4 regions of the Geodermatophilus sp. SYSU D01186 genome follow, and region 1 is predicted to be linked to each of the others. Evidence: predicted binding sites of a transcription regulator. Region 1 holds the regulator's gene; each other region holds the start of a gene.
What was found. The regulator LexA, encoded in region 1, represses DNA repair genes until DNA is damaged. The targets are predictions, from matches to a motif close to TCGAACANNTGTTCGA.

Region 1 (3,481 bases):
GCAGGACCTGACCAGGGATGACCACGGCGCCGTCGAGGTCGTTCAGTTCCTCGATCGCGTCGACAACGGCGCGGACGTCCTGGTCGTCACCCGCGACGTCGGTGGCGATGGACCACACGGTCTGCCCCGACTGCACGACGACACTGCGCTCACCCGCGAGCCGGAGGTCGTTCGACCCCCCGCCCAGCAGGGGTGCGAGCCAGGATCCCAGGGCCAGCCCGACACCGAGCGCCAGGACCACCGACAGGCGGCGGGCCCGCCGGGTCAGTCGCAGACCGGTGCGCGCCGGCCGCTCCGCACGGCCACACCCACCCCGCACCGGACGACTCGACGGCGACGGGGTCACGCCCGTCGGCGCGGGTCGCGCCGGCCCCGGCACGCCCAGGCGGCCGGTACCCGCCGCGCGGGGCCGGACGCCCCCGGCCACGGCCGATCGCGCCGACCCGCTCGCCGGCCGAGCCGGTGCGGCTGGTCGCGCCGACCCGCTCGCCGGCCGAGCAGACGTGGCCGGTCGCGGGGACCCGGTCGCCGGCCGCGCCGTTCCGGCCCGCGACGGGGCCGGGGACACGACTGCCCGCCGCGGGGAGCCCGGCTCGCGGGGGGACGGGACTGCCCGCAGACGGGGCCGCCACGGCACCTGAACCGCGTCGTCGAACTCCAGCACCGCACGCTGCACGCCTGTCACGACCACTCCTCTCGCCGAGCCCCGGACCGTCGAACGCGTGTTCGATCCGAACGTCTGTTCGATGTCTACCGGATGGCTCCGACGAAAGCCACACCACCCCGCCCCCACTTCGAACACGTGTTTGATCGGGCGCGTCCGGCGCGCTACGGTCGGTCCGGAAGGACGAGACGCGCTGCATGGGCAGCCGGCGAGGAGGCGACGGTGGCGGAGAAGAGTGGGACGTCGGGGAGCCGCCGGAGGACGCCGGCCCCGCCGGCGACCACCGGGACGGCAGCCGTGCGCACGTTCCCCGACCGGGGCGAGGCCGGCGACGGCCTGACCCAGCGTCAGCGGCGCGTGCTCGAGGTCATCCGCGACTCCATCGAGCGCCGCGGCTACCCGCCCTCGGTGCGCGAGATCGGTGAGGCCGTCGGGCTCTCCTCCGCCTCCTCGGTCGCCCACCAGCTGACCGTGCTGCAGAAGAAGGGCTGGCTGCGCCGCGACCCGAACCGGCCCCGGGCTCTCGACGTCCGCCTGCCCGGTGACACCGCCGTGGAGGTCCCGCAGCCGGCCGCCGCCGGGTCCGACGAGACCCCGGCCCCGACGTACGTGCCGCTGGTCGGGCGGATCGCCGCCGGTGGCCCGGTCCTGGCCGAGCAGGCGGTGGAGGACGTGTTCCCCCTGCCCCGCGAACTGGTCGGCGAGGGCACACTGTTCATGCTCAAGGTCGCCGGTGACTCGATGGTGGAGGCGGCCATCTGTGACGGCGACTGGGTCGTCGTGCGCCAGCAGCCGACCGCCGAGAACGGCGAGATCGTCGCCGCGATGCTCGACGGCGAGGCGACGGTGAAGACCTACAAGCGCCGCGACGGGCACGTGTGGCTGCTGCCGCACAACCCGGCGTACGAGCCCATCCCCGGCGACGACGCCACCATCCTCGGCCGCGTCGTCACGGTGCTGCGCCGGGTGTGATCCCTCGGTCCGCCGGGGCCTGACGGTCCTGGCGGACCGGCCCACGGGAGCCGTGCCCCGTCCTCGCGCGCGGTCTGCCCGGCCGCAGTGGAGCGCCCCCGGATACGGCTCAGGTGCGGCGGCGCAGCTTCCCGCCCACCCACACGACAGCGGTGGCCACCAGGGCGGCGACCAGTGCGGCCGGCACCAGCGGGATGCCGCCGTCGGAGGCGGTCAGCAGGCCCGGCAGGGGGCCGCTCGACGACTCCGACGCCGTAGCCGGACCGCCGGCGGCCTGCTCGGCCGCGATCGGCACGACGGTCACGTCGCCGGGCACCCCCTCGCCCGCCACGAGGACCCCGCTGCCGTCCGCGGTGAAGCTGATCGCCTCCCCCTGGGGCGCGTCGGGCAGCGCCATCCGCACCGGCTCCCCCGCGAGGGCGCCGGCGACGTCGGAGCCCGACAGGGGCCACACGTAGGCGTCGGTGTACGTCCGCAGCGCCACGTGGCTCCCGTCGGCCGACACCGCTCCCCCGGTGACCATGAGCTGACCTGCGCGGCCGACCGGCCCACCGGTGGTCCCGGTGAGCGTGAACTCCACGCCGCCCACCTCGGTGAGCGCCACCGTCCCCGACTCGACCAGTGCGGTCACCGGGCGGTACACCTTGCTCGCGCCCAGCACCTCCTTGGAGACGAGGTAGGGCATGCCGTCGGGAGCCAGCAGGAGCGCCTCGACGTCCCGGGCTCCCTCGGGATAGCTGAGCCGGTAGACCGCGGTGCTGCCGTCGGGCCGCAACGCGAGCAGGGCCACGGTGTCGCGGGTGCCCTGGTTGTCGCCGGTGTCGGCCAGCCAGACCGTGCCGTCGGCGGCGAGGGCGAGGTCCTCGGGGTCGTAGGGGTCCACCGCCGCGCTGCGCACCGTGAGCACCCGGCAGGTGGCGTCCAGGACGTACACGTCGAGCTGGTCGCCGCCGTCGTTGATGGCGAGCATCCGGTCACCGACCACGACCAGGCCGGACAACTCCGGCAGTCGCGGGTCGGTGATCTGGCACTGCGTCGACGGGCCCGGCGCCGCGGCGTCCTCGGCGGACGCCGGCAGGGCGGTACCGAGGACGAGCGTCACCGCGAGGGCTGCCCCTGCTGCCAGACGTCGCCCTCCGGCACCGCTACACGGACGGCCGGCCAGCTCGGGCACCCACCCAGCGTGACAGCACGACTGCGTCCAGCCCGTGAACCACGCCCAACAGCAGGATGCCGACCGCCGCTCCCACGACGGCGTCGGTGACCCAGTGGAAGTCCAGCGAGACCATCGCCACCCCGGTCGCCACGGGACCGGCGACGCTGAGCAGCCGGAAGGTCCGCTGGACGGCGGGGGCGAGCCGGAACTCGACGGCCTGCCAGCGGGCCACACCCCACATGAGGACGGCGTTGGCGACGTGGCCGGAGGGATAGGACGCGCCGTCCCGGTAGAAGAACGACCCCGGGTAGGCCGGTGCGGTGCGGCCGGTCCCGTACTTGAAGCCGTAGACGACGACCGTGAGCAGGGCGAGGGCGACCAGCACGCGCAGCAGCGGGACGACGGTGCGCCGGCGCACCACGAGGTGGGCGACGAGGCCGGCCAGGACGATGAGGATGAACCCGCGGCCGCCGAGCTGGGTGACCGCCCAGACCGGCCAGTAGGCGGCGGAGTCCTTGAGGTCCCAGGCGCTCACCGTCTCGGAGACGCGCAGGTCCATCCGCTCGAGCGTGCCGCGGCTGAGCAGGTCGACGGTGACGCCCACGGTCACGAGCAGGGCGAGGGTGAGCAGCCACCACGGCGGCCGGCCGGGCGTGACCACGCGGGGGTGCGGCGCGGGCCGGGCGTCG
Region 2 (3,481 bases), on a different contig from region 1:
GAGACTCGCCCCCGGCGGGGACCGTGACCTCATCCCCCCTGGATGACGCAGCACCCCCGGCCGGACGGGCACCGTCGCGTCATGAGGCTCAGCTGCGCAGCCGGGATCGGGGCCGCCGTCGTCGCGGCGGCGCTCACCGCGTGCTCGAACTCGTCCTCGCCGTCGGAGGCAGCATCGACGACCGCGGCGTCGTCGGCGTCGTCCAGCGCGGCGGTGTGCCAGGCCGCCGACGAGCTGCGGTCGTCGGTCGCCGCACTGGGCGACGTCAACGTCGTCCAGGAGGGCACCGCCGGCGTGAGCACGGCGTTCGACTCGGTGGAGAGCGCCCTCGCGCAGGTCCGTACGGACGCCGGGGCGGAGTACGCCGACGACGTCGACCGCGTGCAGGCCGACGCCGACTCGGTGCGCTCGGCCCTCGACACGGCGCTGGCCGACGCCTCCGCGCAGACCCTGGGCGCCCTCGCCTCCTCGGTCGGGGTCCTCCTCTCCGACGCCCGGAGCCTCGTCGACGAGATGAGCGCGACGTGCTGACCGCGACCACGGCGTCCCGCGACGCGCGTCCCCTCCGCGACGCCGTCCCGTCCGCGCGACCCACCCCGCGCGAGCGGCGGGCCGCGGGCAAGGCACTGCGCGCCGTCGCCCCCCTCGACGCCCACGCCGAGTCCCCGCGCGCGACCCGCACCCGCGACCCGCTGACCCTGCTCGAGCAGCAGGCGGCCGACCGGCTGGCCGAGCTCGGCCCCATCCGCTACGGGCGGATGCTGGAGTCTCCCTTCGCCTACTACCGCGGCGCCGCACGGGTCATGGCCGCCGACCTCGCCGGCGCGCCCCGGTCCGGCTTGACGGTGCAGATGTGCGGCGACGCGCACGCGGCCAACTTCGGCCTGTACGGCTCGCCGGAGCGGCGGCTGGTGTTCGACGCGAACGACTTCGACGAGACCCTGCCGGGGCCGTTCGAGCACGACGTCAAGCGGCTGGTCGCCAGCCTGGAGATCGCCGGCCGGCACAACGGCCTGTCCCGCAAGCAGCGCAGGGGCCTCACCCTCGCCGCCGCGGCGCGCTACCGCACGGCCATGGCGGAGTTCGCGGCCGCCCGGGACATCGAGGTCTGGTACTCGCGGATCGACGCCGACGAGATGCGCACCGAGCTCGCTCCCCTGCTGGGACCGGCCGCGCGCAAGCGCCTGGACCGGGCGCTCGAGCGGGCGCGGACGCGGGACACCCTGCAGGCGTTCGGCAAGCTGACCGAGGCGGTCGACGGAGGGCTGCGGATCAAGGCCGAGGCCCCGCTGCTCGTACCGCTGCGCGACATCGCCCCCGGAGCGGAGGGCGACAACCCGATCGAGACCTTCCAGACCCTGATCCGGCAGTACCGCGGCTCGCTGCAGTCCGACCGCCGCACCCTGCTGGAGCGCTACACCTTCGTCGACATGGCCCGCAAGGTCGTCGGCGTGGGCAGCGTGGGCACCCGCTGCTGGGTCGTCCTGCTGGTCGGCCGCGACGAGGACGACCCCCTGCTGCTGCAGATCAAGGAGGCCGGCCCCTCGGTCCACGCGGAGTTCGTGGGCCGCAGCCGGTACGTCAACCAGGGGCAGCGGGTGGTGGCCGGCCAGCGCCTCATGCAGCAGGCCAGCGACATCTTCCTCGGCTGGCAGCGGACCGCCGGTGTCGACGGGGTCGAGCGAGACTTCTACGTCCGGCAACTGCGGGACTGGAAGGGGTCGATCGAGATCGACGACCTACGACCCCAGGGGCTGGAGATCTACGGCGGACTGTGCGCCTGGTGCCTGGCCCGGGCGCACGCGCGCTCCGGCGACCGGATCGCGATCGCCGGGTACCTCGGCTCGTCGGCAGCCTTCGACACCGCGCTCGCGGACTACGCCGAGGCCTGTGCCGACGTCAACGAGGACGACCACCGCCAGCTGGCCGAGGCCGCCGCCGAGGGCCGCGTGCAGGCCCGCAGGGACATCTGACGGCGATCTGGCCGCGGGTCGGCACGTCGGACATGCGGACATGTCGGCGGAGGCCCTGCTCGGGTCTGAGCCGGGCATCACCCGGAACTGTCTTAGGTCGAACGTATGTTCGTTTCGTGATCTCGACGGCTGTGCGGCAGACCCCGTTGGAGGGCCGGCTGGTCGCGTGGCTGGGTGAGCGGCCGCTGCTGGGTGGGCGGTTGCCGGTGGCGGCGTTGACCCGGTCGCAGCGGGCCGCGGAGTTGCAGCGGGTGCAGCGGGCGCGGGCGATGTGCGCGGCGTACGAGGCGGAGCTGGTGCTGGGCCTGGCCGAGGACACCCCCGCCACCCTCGATCCGCCGCCGGGGACGCCGGGGGCGCGGACGGGGTCGTGGGCGGCGGACGGGGAGTTGCCGGGGGTGTCGGAGTTCTTCACCCCGGAGCTGGCGGTGGTGCTCAACTGCGGTCGGGGCACCGCCGCGCACCTGGCGGCGCGGGCGTGGGTGTACCGGGGGCATCTGCCGGCGACGTGGGCGGCGCTGGCCGCCGGGGCGCTGGACGAGCCGCGCGCCAAGGTGCTGGCCGAGGTGCTGGAGCACACCGCCCCGGCGGTGGCCCGGTCGATCGAGGCCGAGCTGCTACCCGAGGCCGCCGGTCTGTCGCTGGGGCGGCTGCGGCGGCGGGCGCTGGCGCTGCTGCTGGCGCGCGACGCGGCTGCGGTGGACGCCCGCCGCGAGGACGCCCAGCGGCAGGCCGACGTGCGCGTCTTTCCCTCGCCGCTGGAGGGCATGTCCACGCTGGCCGCCGAGCTGCCCGCCGAGGAGGCCGCCGAGGCCTACGACCTGGTCGACCAGCTGGCCCGGACGGCCCGGGCCGACGGTGATCGGCGGCCGATCGGGCAGCTGCGGGCGGAGGTCTTCTCCGCCCTGCTGCGCCGCCCGGCCGACTCCGGGCTGCCCGCCGTCACCGCGCGCGTGGTGATCACCGCCGCCCTGGCCGCGCTGGAGGGCAGCACGGCCACACCCGGCGCGGTCGACGGGCTGCCGATCACCGCCGGCCACGTCCGCGAGCTGCTGGCCCGCCTGGACGCCCTGGGCCTGCGGGCACCGGCGGGCGGGTCGCTGGGCGTGGCGGTCACCGACGCCGGCGGGCGGCTGCTGGCCACCGCGTCGGCGGCGCAGCTGGCCCGGCTGGCCCGCCGCGGCTGCCCCGCCCACCCCGGCGGGAACTGCGGCTGCCCGGTGCTGGACCGGCCGCCGGCCACGCCGGCCTACGCCCCGACCGCCGCCCAGCGGGGGTTCGTGACCACCCGCGACCGCGGCTGCCGGTTCCCCGGCTGCGGCCAGCCGGTGGGTTTGGCCGACCTGGACCACGTGGTCGCACACGCCGGCGGCGGGGCGACCGACTGCGCCAACCTGTGCTGCCTGTGCCGCTCGCACCACCGGCTGAAGACCTTCGCCCGCGGCTGGCGGTTCGTCCTGGACGACGACGGCACCCTGCACGTCACCACCCCGTCGGGGATCACCCGC
Region 3 (3,481 bases), on a different contig from region 1:
CCGAGTCCAGGCGCCGCCCGAGGACCGTGCCCACGGGCCAGCACCGGGCGAAGGACGCCGTCTCGTGCACCGTCTCCTCCACGAGGTCGGCGAAGTCCTCGTCGCCCAGGACATCGGGACCCAGACCGCTCGCGGCGAGATGGGCCTCCAGGGCCAGCTGCAGGTCGCCGAGGGAGAACTCGAGGTCGCGGACCATCGCGGTCGTCGTGCCCCGGTGCGAGCTCAGCCCGGTGAAGGCCCGGCCGCAGCCGCACCCGCCGTCGGGGTCGGGGTCGGCCTGGTCGGCCGCGCAGACGTCACCCACCAGGACCAGCTCGCCCTCGACGGCGAAGCAGAAGTCGCCGTCCCGCTCGCCCTGCCCCGTGTACGTCGCGGTCAACAGCTTCACGCGCCCACCGTGACAGGAGGGTCCGACGGTTTCCGCCGTGACGACAGCCGAGAGGCCCAGGACGACGTCGTCCTGGGCCTCTGGGGGTCTGGGGTCGGGTCAGTTCGCCATGTCCACGAAGCGGCTGTAGTGGCCCTGGAAGGCGACGGTGACGTTCGCGGTGGGGCCGTTGCGGTGCTTGACCAGCATGATGTCGGCCTCGCCGGCCCGCGGGCTCTCCTTCTCGTACATGTCCTCGCGGTGGATCATCATGACCATGTCGGCGTCCTGCTCGATCGAGCCGGACTCACGGAGGTCCGACAGCATCGGCTTCTTGTCCTGACGCTGCTCCGACCCACGGTTCAGCTGGCTCATCGCGATGACCGGGACCTCGAGCTCCTTGGCCAGCAGCTTGAGCGCACGGGAGAACTCCGAGACCTCCTGCTGGCGGCTCTCGACCCGCTTGCCCGAGGTCATCAGCTGGAGGTAGTCGATGACCACGAGCTTGAGGTCGTTGCGCTGCTTGAGCCGCCGCGCCTTGGCCCGGATCTCCATCATCGTCATGTTCGGGGAGTCGTCGATGTAGAGCGGGGCGTCGGCGATCTCGCCCATGCGACGGGCCAGCTTCGACCAGTCCTCGTCGGACAGCGTGCCGGCGCGCATGTGGTGCAGCGGCACCTTCGCCTCGGCCGACAGCAGACGCATGGTGATCTCGTGCTTGCTCATCTCCAGCGAGAAGATGACCGCCGGCAGGTGGTGCTTCACGGTGGCCGAGCGGGCGATGTCCAGGCCGAGGGTCGACTTGCCCACACCGGGGCGGGCCGCGATGACGACCATCTGACCGGCCTGCAGGCCGTTGGTGAGCTCGTCGAGGTCGCGGATGCCCGTGGGCACGCCGCGCGCGGTGCCACCGCGGGAGGCGATGGCGTCCAGCTCGTCCATCGTCGGCTGCAGGACGTCCTCGAGGCGCGCGTAGTCCTCGCTCATGCGCTTCTCGGTGACGTCGTAGATCTCCTGCTGGGCGCGGTCGACGATGTCGTCGACGTCGCCCTTGCCGCCCGCGGCGCCGTAGCCCAGCTGGACCACGCGGGTGCCGGCCTCCACCAGCCGGCGCAGCACCGCCTGCTCGGCCACGATCGCCGCGTAGTAGCCGGCGTTGGCCGCGGTGGGCGTGGACTGGATGAGCGTGTGCAGGTAGACCGCGCCGCCCATCTTCGACAGCTGGTCGGTGCGGTTGAGCTCCGCGGCGACGGTGATCGCGTCGGCCGGCTCGCCACGGCCGTACAGGTCGAGGATGCAGTCGAAGATCACCTGGTGCGCGGGCCGGTAGAAGTCCGGGCCGGCCAGCACCTCGACGACGTCGGCGATCGCGTCCTTGCTCAGCAGCATGCCGCCGAGCACCGACTGCTCGGCCGCGACGTCCTGCGGCGGCTGCCGGTCGTACTCCGGCGCCGTCGGCATCGGTCGGCTGAACTCGTCGGCCACCGCCACGGAGGCTCCTCCATCCACTCACCGGCGCACCCGCGAACAGACCCCGGCCGCCGGCCGGGGCCTGGTGGGGGAAGCACCAGAATCGACGTACACCTGACTCGAACGTCTGTTCGTGTCATTGCTACCGCGCGGCACCGACAGGACGCGCCGGCGGCAGCTCGGGGAGGACGTTAGGAAGCTGAGACGGAGCAGTCCAACACCGCTGTGCACCTCGTTCTGCACAACTTGTGGACAAGTCGGTGGACACAGACGTGTCGACATGTGGAGACAGCGGGGGACGGACGGGCGCCGATCTCCACATCCCGCGCCTGAGCTGCGGGAAGACGACCCACCGGGTGTGGACGGGGAAAATCACCGAGAAATCCGGGTGTCGCCCCCCGGCGTGTCGCGGACCGGTGACCACCCGTCCCACGGGCCACATGTCCACAGCTCCACTCGTGCCCGCCGGTGGTCCACCATGGGCTCCCGCCGCCGACCGCCCCGGACCCGTGGCGGCGGCCGAGGAAGGGAGGCCCCGATGCCCGTCACCCGTACCCCCGTGAACCCCTGGCCGTGGTCGGCCGCCTTCGGCTTCGACCAGGCCGCGCTCGTCGAGGGCGCCGGCAGGGTGCTCGTGTGCTCCGGTCAGGCCGCCGTGAACGCCGAGGGCGTCCCGCAGCACCCAGGCGACCTGGCCGCCCAGGTGGCCCTGAGCCTCGACAACGTCCAGACCGTGCTGAAGGACGGCGGCATGACACTGGCCAACGTCGTCCGGCTGAACGTCTTCACGACCGACGTCGACGGCATCATGACCTGCTGGCCGGCCCTCGCCGAGCGCTTCGCCGCCGCCGGGATCCGGCCGACGTCGACCCTCGTCGGGGTCACGCGGCTGGCCTTCCCGGAGCTGATGGTCGAGATCGAGGCGACGGCGGTCGACTGACGGAGGGCCCCCTGCCCCCGCCGCTCGCGGGACCCTGCACGGGGGCCACGACGCCGCGAGGGGCGCCGGACCGGAGTCCGACGCCCCTCGCGGGCGGTGGGCCCTCCACGGCTTCCCCGGAGGGAACCTGGAGGGTCCGGGTTCAGCTGGGGACGACCTCGATCGCCAGCTGGGTGGTCACCTCGGGGTGCACCCGCACGGTGACGGTGTGCTGGCCCGTGGTCTTGATGCTGCTGGGCAGCTCCACGCGGCGGCGGTCCAGCGCCGGGCCACCGGCGGCGGTGACGGCGTTGACGACGTCGGCGGTGGTGACGCGGCCGAACAGGCGGCCACCCTCACCGGCGCGGGCCGGCACGCGGACGGTCAGCCCGGACAGGCTGCCGGCCACGGTCTGCGCCTCCTCGAGCGACCGCACCTCGCGGGCGGCACGCGCCCGGCGCAGCGACTCGACCTGCTTCTCGGCACCGCGGGTGGCGACGATGGCCAGGCCGCGGGGCAGGAGGTAGTTGCGGGCGTACCCGCCCTTGACCTCCACGGTGTCACCGGAGGAACCGAGACCGGTGACCTCCTGCGTAAGGATCAGCTTCTGGGTGCTCATGGTCAGCGCGCCGTCGAGGTGTAGGGCAGCAGAGCCATCTCGCGGCTGTTCTTCACGGCCACGGCGACGTCCCGCTGGTGCTGGCTGCAGTTGCCGCTGACGCGGC
Region 4 (3,481 bases), on a different contig from region 1:
AACTTCGGATCGTCATCGACGAGGGCGCGCTCGATCTGCTCCAGCAGACGCTGCTCGTGCTCGGAGAGCGGCACGTCGACCTCCATGGGGCCTGAACACATCCCGTCGGAGGTGCCGCCGACGGTGACATCGAGGATACGAGCCCTTTGCGGGGCGCGAAAGGCGAGTCGTCCCCGACCCGCCGTGATCACTCTCGCGAGTGGGTCGGGGACTCCAGGGAGAGGACGAACGAGCGTCGTCCGGGGTTCCTCGCCGGCGGTCACCGGGTGCGCTGCCGGTCGCGGTGCAGCAGGGTCGCCGGGCGCACCGCGCCGGCACCGAACCGGCGGGCGGCCCGGTCGGCGGCGAGCTCGGCCTCCCGGCGGCCGCGCTCCCGGGCGCCGAGCTCCAGCTGCCGGGGCGCCGAGCCGGCCTCGACCAGCCGCTCGGCCCGGACCCCCACCAGCCGGATCCGCGCCCGCTCCAGCCCCAGGGCGTCGAACAGGGCGCGGGCGGTGTCGTAGAGCTCCTGCCCGACGTCGGTCGGGACGTCGAGGGTGCGGGACCGGGTGATCGTGGCGAAGTCGGCGAACCGCACCTTGATGCTCACCGTGCGGGCCAGCCAGCCACCCGCGCGCAGCCGGCCCGCCGTCCGCTCGGACAGCCGCAACAGCTCCCGGTGGATGACCACGGGGTCGTCGACGTCCGTGGCGAAGGTCTCCTCGTGCCCGGCGGACTTCTCCGGCTCGTCGGGCACCACCCGCCGGGGGTCACGGCCCCACGCCAGCTCGTGCAGGGAGGAGCCGGCCGCGGCGCCCACCGCCCGCTGCAGCGTGCGGGCCGGCACGTGGGCGAGGTCGCCGACGGTGCGCAGCCCCAGCCGCAGCAGCACCTCCTCGGTCTTGGCACCCACCCCCCAGAGCGCGCCGACCGGCAGCGGGTGCAGGAACTCCATGACCTCGGCGGGCCGGACGACGCGCAGCCCGTCGGGCTTGGCGGAGGTGGAGGCCAGCTTGGCCACGAACTTGGTGCCGGCCACGCCCACCGAGCAGGTGATGCCCTGCTCGTCGTAGACGCGCGCGCGGATGTACTCCCCGATCTCGGCGGCGTCGCCGAGCCGCCGGGACGCCCCGGAGACGTCGAGGAAGGCCTCGTCGAGGCTCAGCGGCTCGACCAGCGGCGTGATCGAGCGGAACAGCGCCATGACCGACCGGGACACCTCGGCGTAGAGCGCCATGTCCCCCGGCAGCACCGTCGCCGTCGGGCACAGCCGCAGCGCCCGCGAGGTGGGCATCGCGGCGTGCACCCCGTACCGGCGCGCCTCGTAGGTGGCCGAGGTGACCACGCCGCGGTTGCCGGCCCCGCCGACGATCACCGGGGTGCCGGCCAGCTCGGGCCGGCGGCGCACCTCGACGCTGGCGAAGAACGCGTCCATGTCGACGTGCAGCACGCCGCACCCGGCAGCACGGGCGGACTGGCTCATGACCCCTTCCCGACGTCGAACGCGTGTTCGACATTCGGGAGGACGGTAACGCCCCCGGCGCGGTCCCGGCACCCCGACACCGCGTCGTGACCGAGCCGTTGCCGACACGCCGTTCCCGCTGGTCGGAGCGGGTGTGTGAGAGCAGGATGCGTGAGGTACAGCACGCCCGGAGGGCCACCGTCCGGTGGCTCGCGACCCGATGTGATCGGAGACCCATGGCGCTCGACGACGATGACATGACCACGGCCGGCGTGGGCGACGGCGGCGCGGACGGCGGTGCCGACGGCGGCGCGGGTGACGGCGGCGCCGACGGCGGGGCTGACAGCGGCGCGCACGGCCCGGCCGACGGCGGGGCTTCCGGTGGCGGCTCCGACGGCGGGGCCGACGGTGGCGCGGACGGAGGCGCCGACGGCGGTGCGGGTGACGGCGGGGCCGACGGTGGCGCGGACGGAGGCGCCGACGGCGGTGCGGGCGACGGTGGCGCGGACGGCGGTGCCGACGGCGGCGCGGACGGTTCGGCCTGACCGAGACCACCACCACGCAGGGCCGGCCGGACTCCCGGCCGGCCCTGCGTCGGTGCACCGCCCTCGACCCGCAGGTCTTCGCCGAGGAGTACTGGTCGCGCCGGCCACTGCTCACCCGGGCCGAGCGGACCGGCGGGTCCTTCGCCGACCTGCTCGACCTGGCCGCGGTCGACGAGCTGCTGTCCCGCCGCGGGCTGCGCACCCCGTTCCTGCGGATCGCCAAGGACGGCGCGGTGGTCGACCCGAAGCGGTTCACCACCTCCGGCGGCGCCGGCGCGGAGATCGCCGACCAGATCTCCTCCGACGCGGTGCTGCGACTGTTCGCCGACGGCAGCACCGTGGTCCTCCAGGGGCTGCACCGGCTGTGGCCGCCGCTGATCGAGTTCGCCGACCAGCTCGCCGCCGACCTGGGACACCCCACGCAGGTCAACGCCTACATCACCCCGCCGTCCTCGCGCGGGTTCTCCGCCCACTACGACGTGCACGACGTCTTCGTCCTGCAGGTGGCCGGCGAGAAGCACTGGCGCATCCACGAGCCGGTGCTCCCCGACCCGCTGCGCACCCAGCCGTGGAACGACCGGGCTGCCGCCGTGGCCGCCGCCGCCGAGGGCGAGCCGGTGATCGACGCGGTGCTGCGCCCCGGCGACGCCCTCTACCTGCCCCGGGGCTACCTGCACGCGGCGACCGCGCTGGGCGAGATCAGCGCGCACCTCACCATCGGGGTTCACCCGGTGACCCGCTGGGCGGCCGCCGAGTCCGCGCTCGACCTCGTGCGCGTGCTCGCCGCCGAGGACCCCGAGCTGCGTCGCTCCCTCCCGCTCGGCCTCGACCTCGCCGACCCGTCGGCGGTGACCGGTGACGTCACGGCGGTCGTGGCCGCACTGAAGGGCTGGCTGGACCGGGTCGACCCCGCCGAGGTCGCCGACCGACTGCGCAGCCGCACATGGGCCCAGGTGCGGCCCGAGCCCGTGGCGCCCCTGGCCCAGGCGACCGCCGCCGCGGCCCTGACCGCCGACACCGTGCTGCGGGTCCGCCCCCGCCTCCGCTGCCGGCTGCGAGAGGCCGACGGCGACCGGGTGACGCTGGACGCCGGGCGCCGGTCGCTCGAGTCGCCCGCAGCGACCCGCCCCGCGCTGGCCGCGCTGCTGGCCGCGGGCGAGCTGAAGGTCGCCGACCTGCCCGGCCTCGACGACGCCGACCAGCTGACCCTCGCGCGGCGGCTGGTGACCGAGTCGATCGCGGTCGTCCCCGACGCCGTCGTCCCCGGCCGGGTCCCGGGGCACGATGGGGCGCGTGACCGCGCGCCCGGGACCGGATCGTGAGCCGCCCGGCGTGACGGACGCGACCGACTTCTGCCGCCCCGGGGAGGTCCCCGGACGGCCGGTCGGCCGGATCGACGACGACCGCTGCTCGGTGCGTGCGCTCGTCCGCGGCGACTCCGGGGTGGCCACTGCCTCCCCCGCGCAGCGCTGGCTGCTCATCGAGCAGCCGGGGC

Region 2: the regulator LexA is predicted to act here: its motif matches at 2,071-2,086, upstream of ACI784_RS05385 (HNH endonuclease signature motif containing protein).
Region 3: the regulator LexA is predicted to act here: its motif matches at 1,957-1,972, upstream of dnaB (replicative DNA helicase).
Region 4: the regulator LexA is predicted to act here: its motif matches at 1,478-1,493, upstream of dinB (DNA polymerase IV).

Annotation. Positions count from the first base shown of each region.
Region 1 is NZ_JBJGYW010000018.1:49,679-53,159, reverse strand. Features, by position in the region: gene ACI784_RS14620 (LysM peptidoglycan-binding domain-containing protein) at 1-136, opposite strand, end outside; gene lexA (transcriptional repressor LexA) at 887-1,636, shown strand; gene ACI784_RS14610 (hypothetical protein) at 1,746-2,738, opposite strand; gene ACI784_RS14605 (phosphatase PAP2 family protein) at 2,782-3,481, opposite strand, start outside.
Region 2 is NZ_JBJGYW010000005.1:42,172-45,652, forward strand. Features, by position in the region: gene ACI784_RS05375 (hypothetical protein) at 82-531, shown strand; gene ACI784_RS05380 (DUF2252 domain-containing protein) at 525-1,973, shown strand; gene ACI784_RS05385 (HNH endonuclease signature motif containing protein) at 2,090-3,481, shown strand, end outside.
Region 3 is NZ_JBJGYW010000003.1:69,159-72,639, reverse strand. Features, by position in the region: gene ACI784_RS03065 (DUF7715 family protein) at 1-388, opposite strand, end outside; gene dnaB (replicative DNA helicase) at 488-1,858, opposite strand; gene ACI784_RS03055 (RidA family protein) at 2,376-2,777, shown strand; gene rplI (50S ribosomal protein L9) at 2,920-3,375, opposite strand; gene rpsR (30S ribosomal protein S18) at 3,378-3,481, opposite strand, start outside.
Region 4 is NZ_JBJGYW010000011.1:70,158-73,638, forward strand. Features, by position in the region: gene ACI784_RS10455 (DUF3040 domain-containing protein) at 1-74, opposite strand, end outside; gene dinB (DNA polymerase IV) at 260-1,462, opposite strand; gene ACI784_RS10465 (BatC protein) at 1,678-1,986, shown strand; gene ACI784_RS10470 (cupin domain-containing protein) at 2,220-3,308, shown strand; gene ACI784_RS10475 (sucrase ferredoxin) at 3,319-3,481, shown strand, end outside.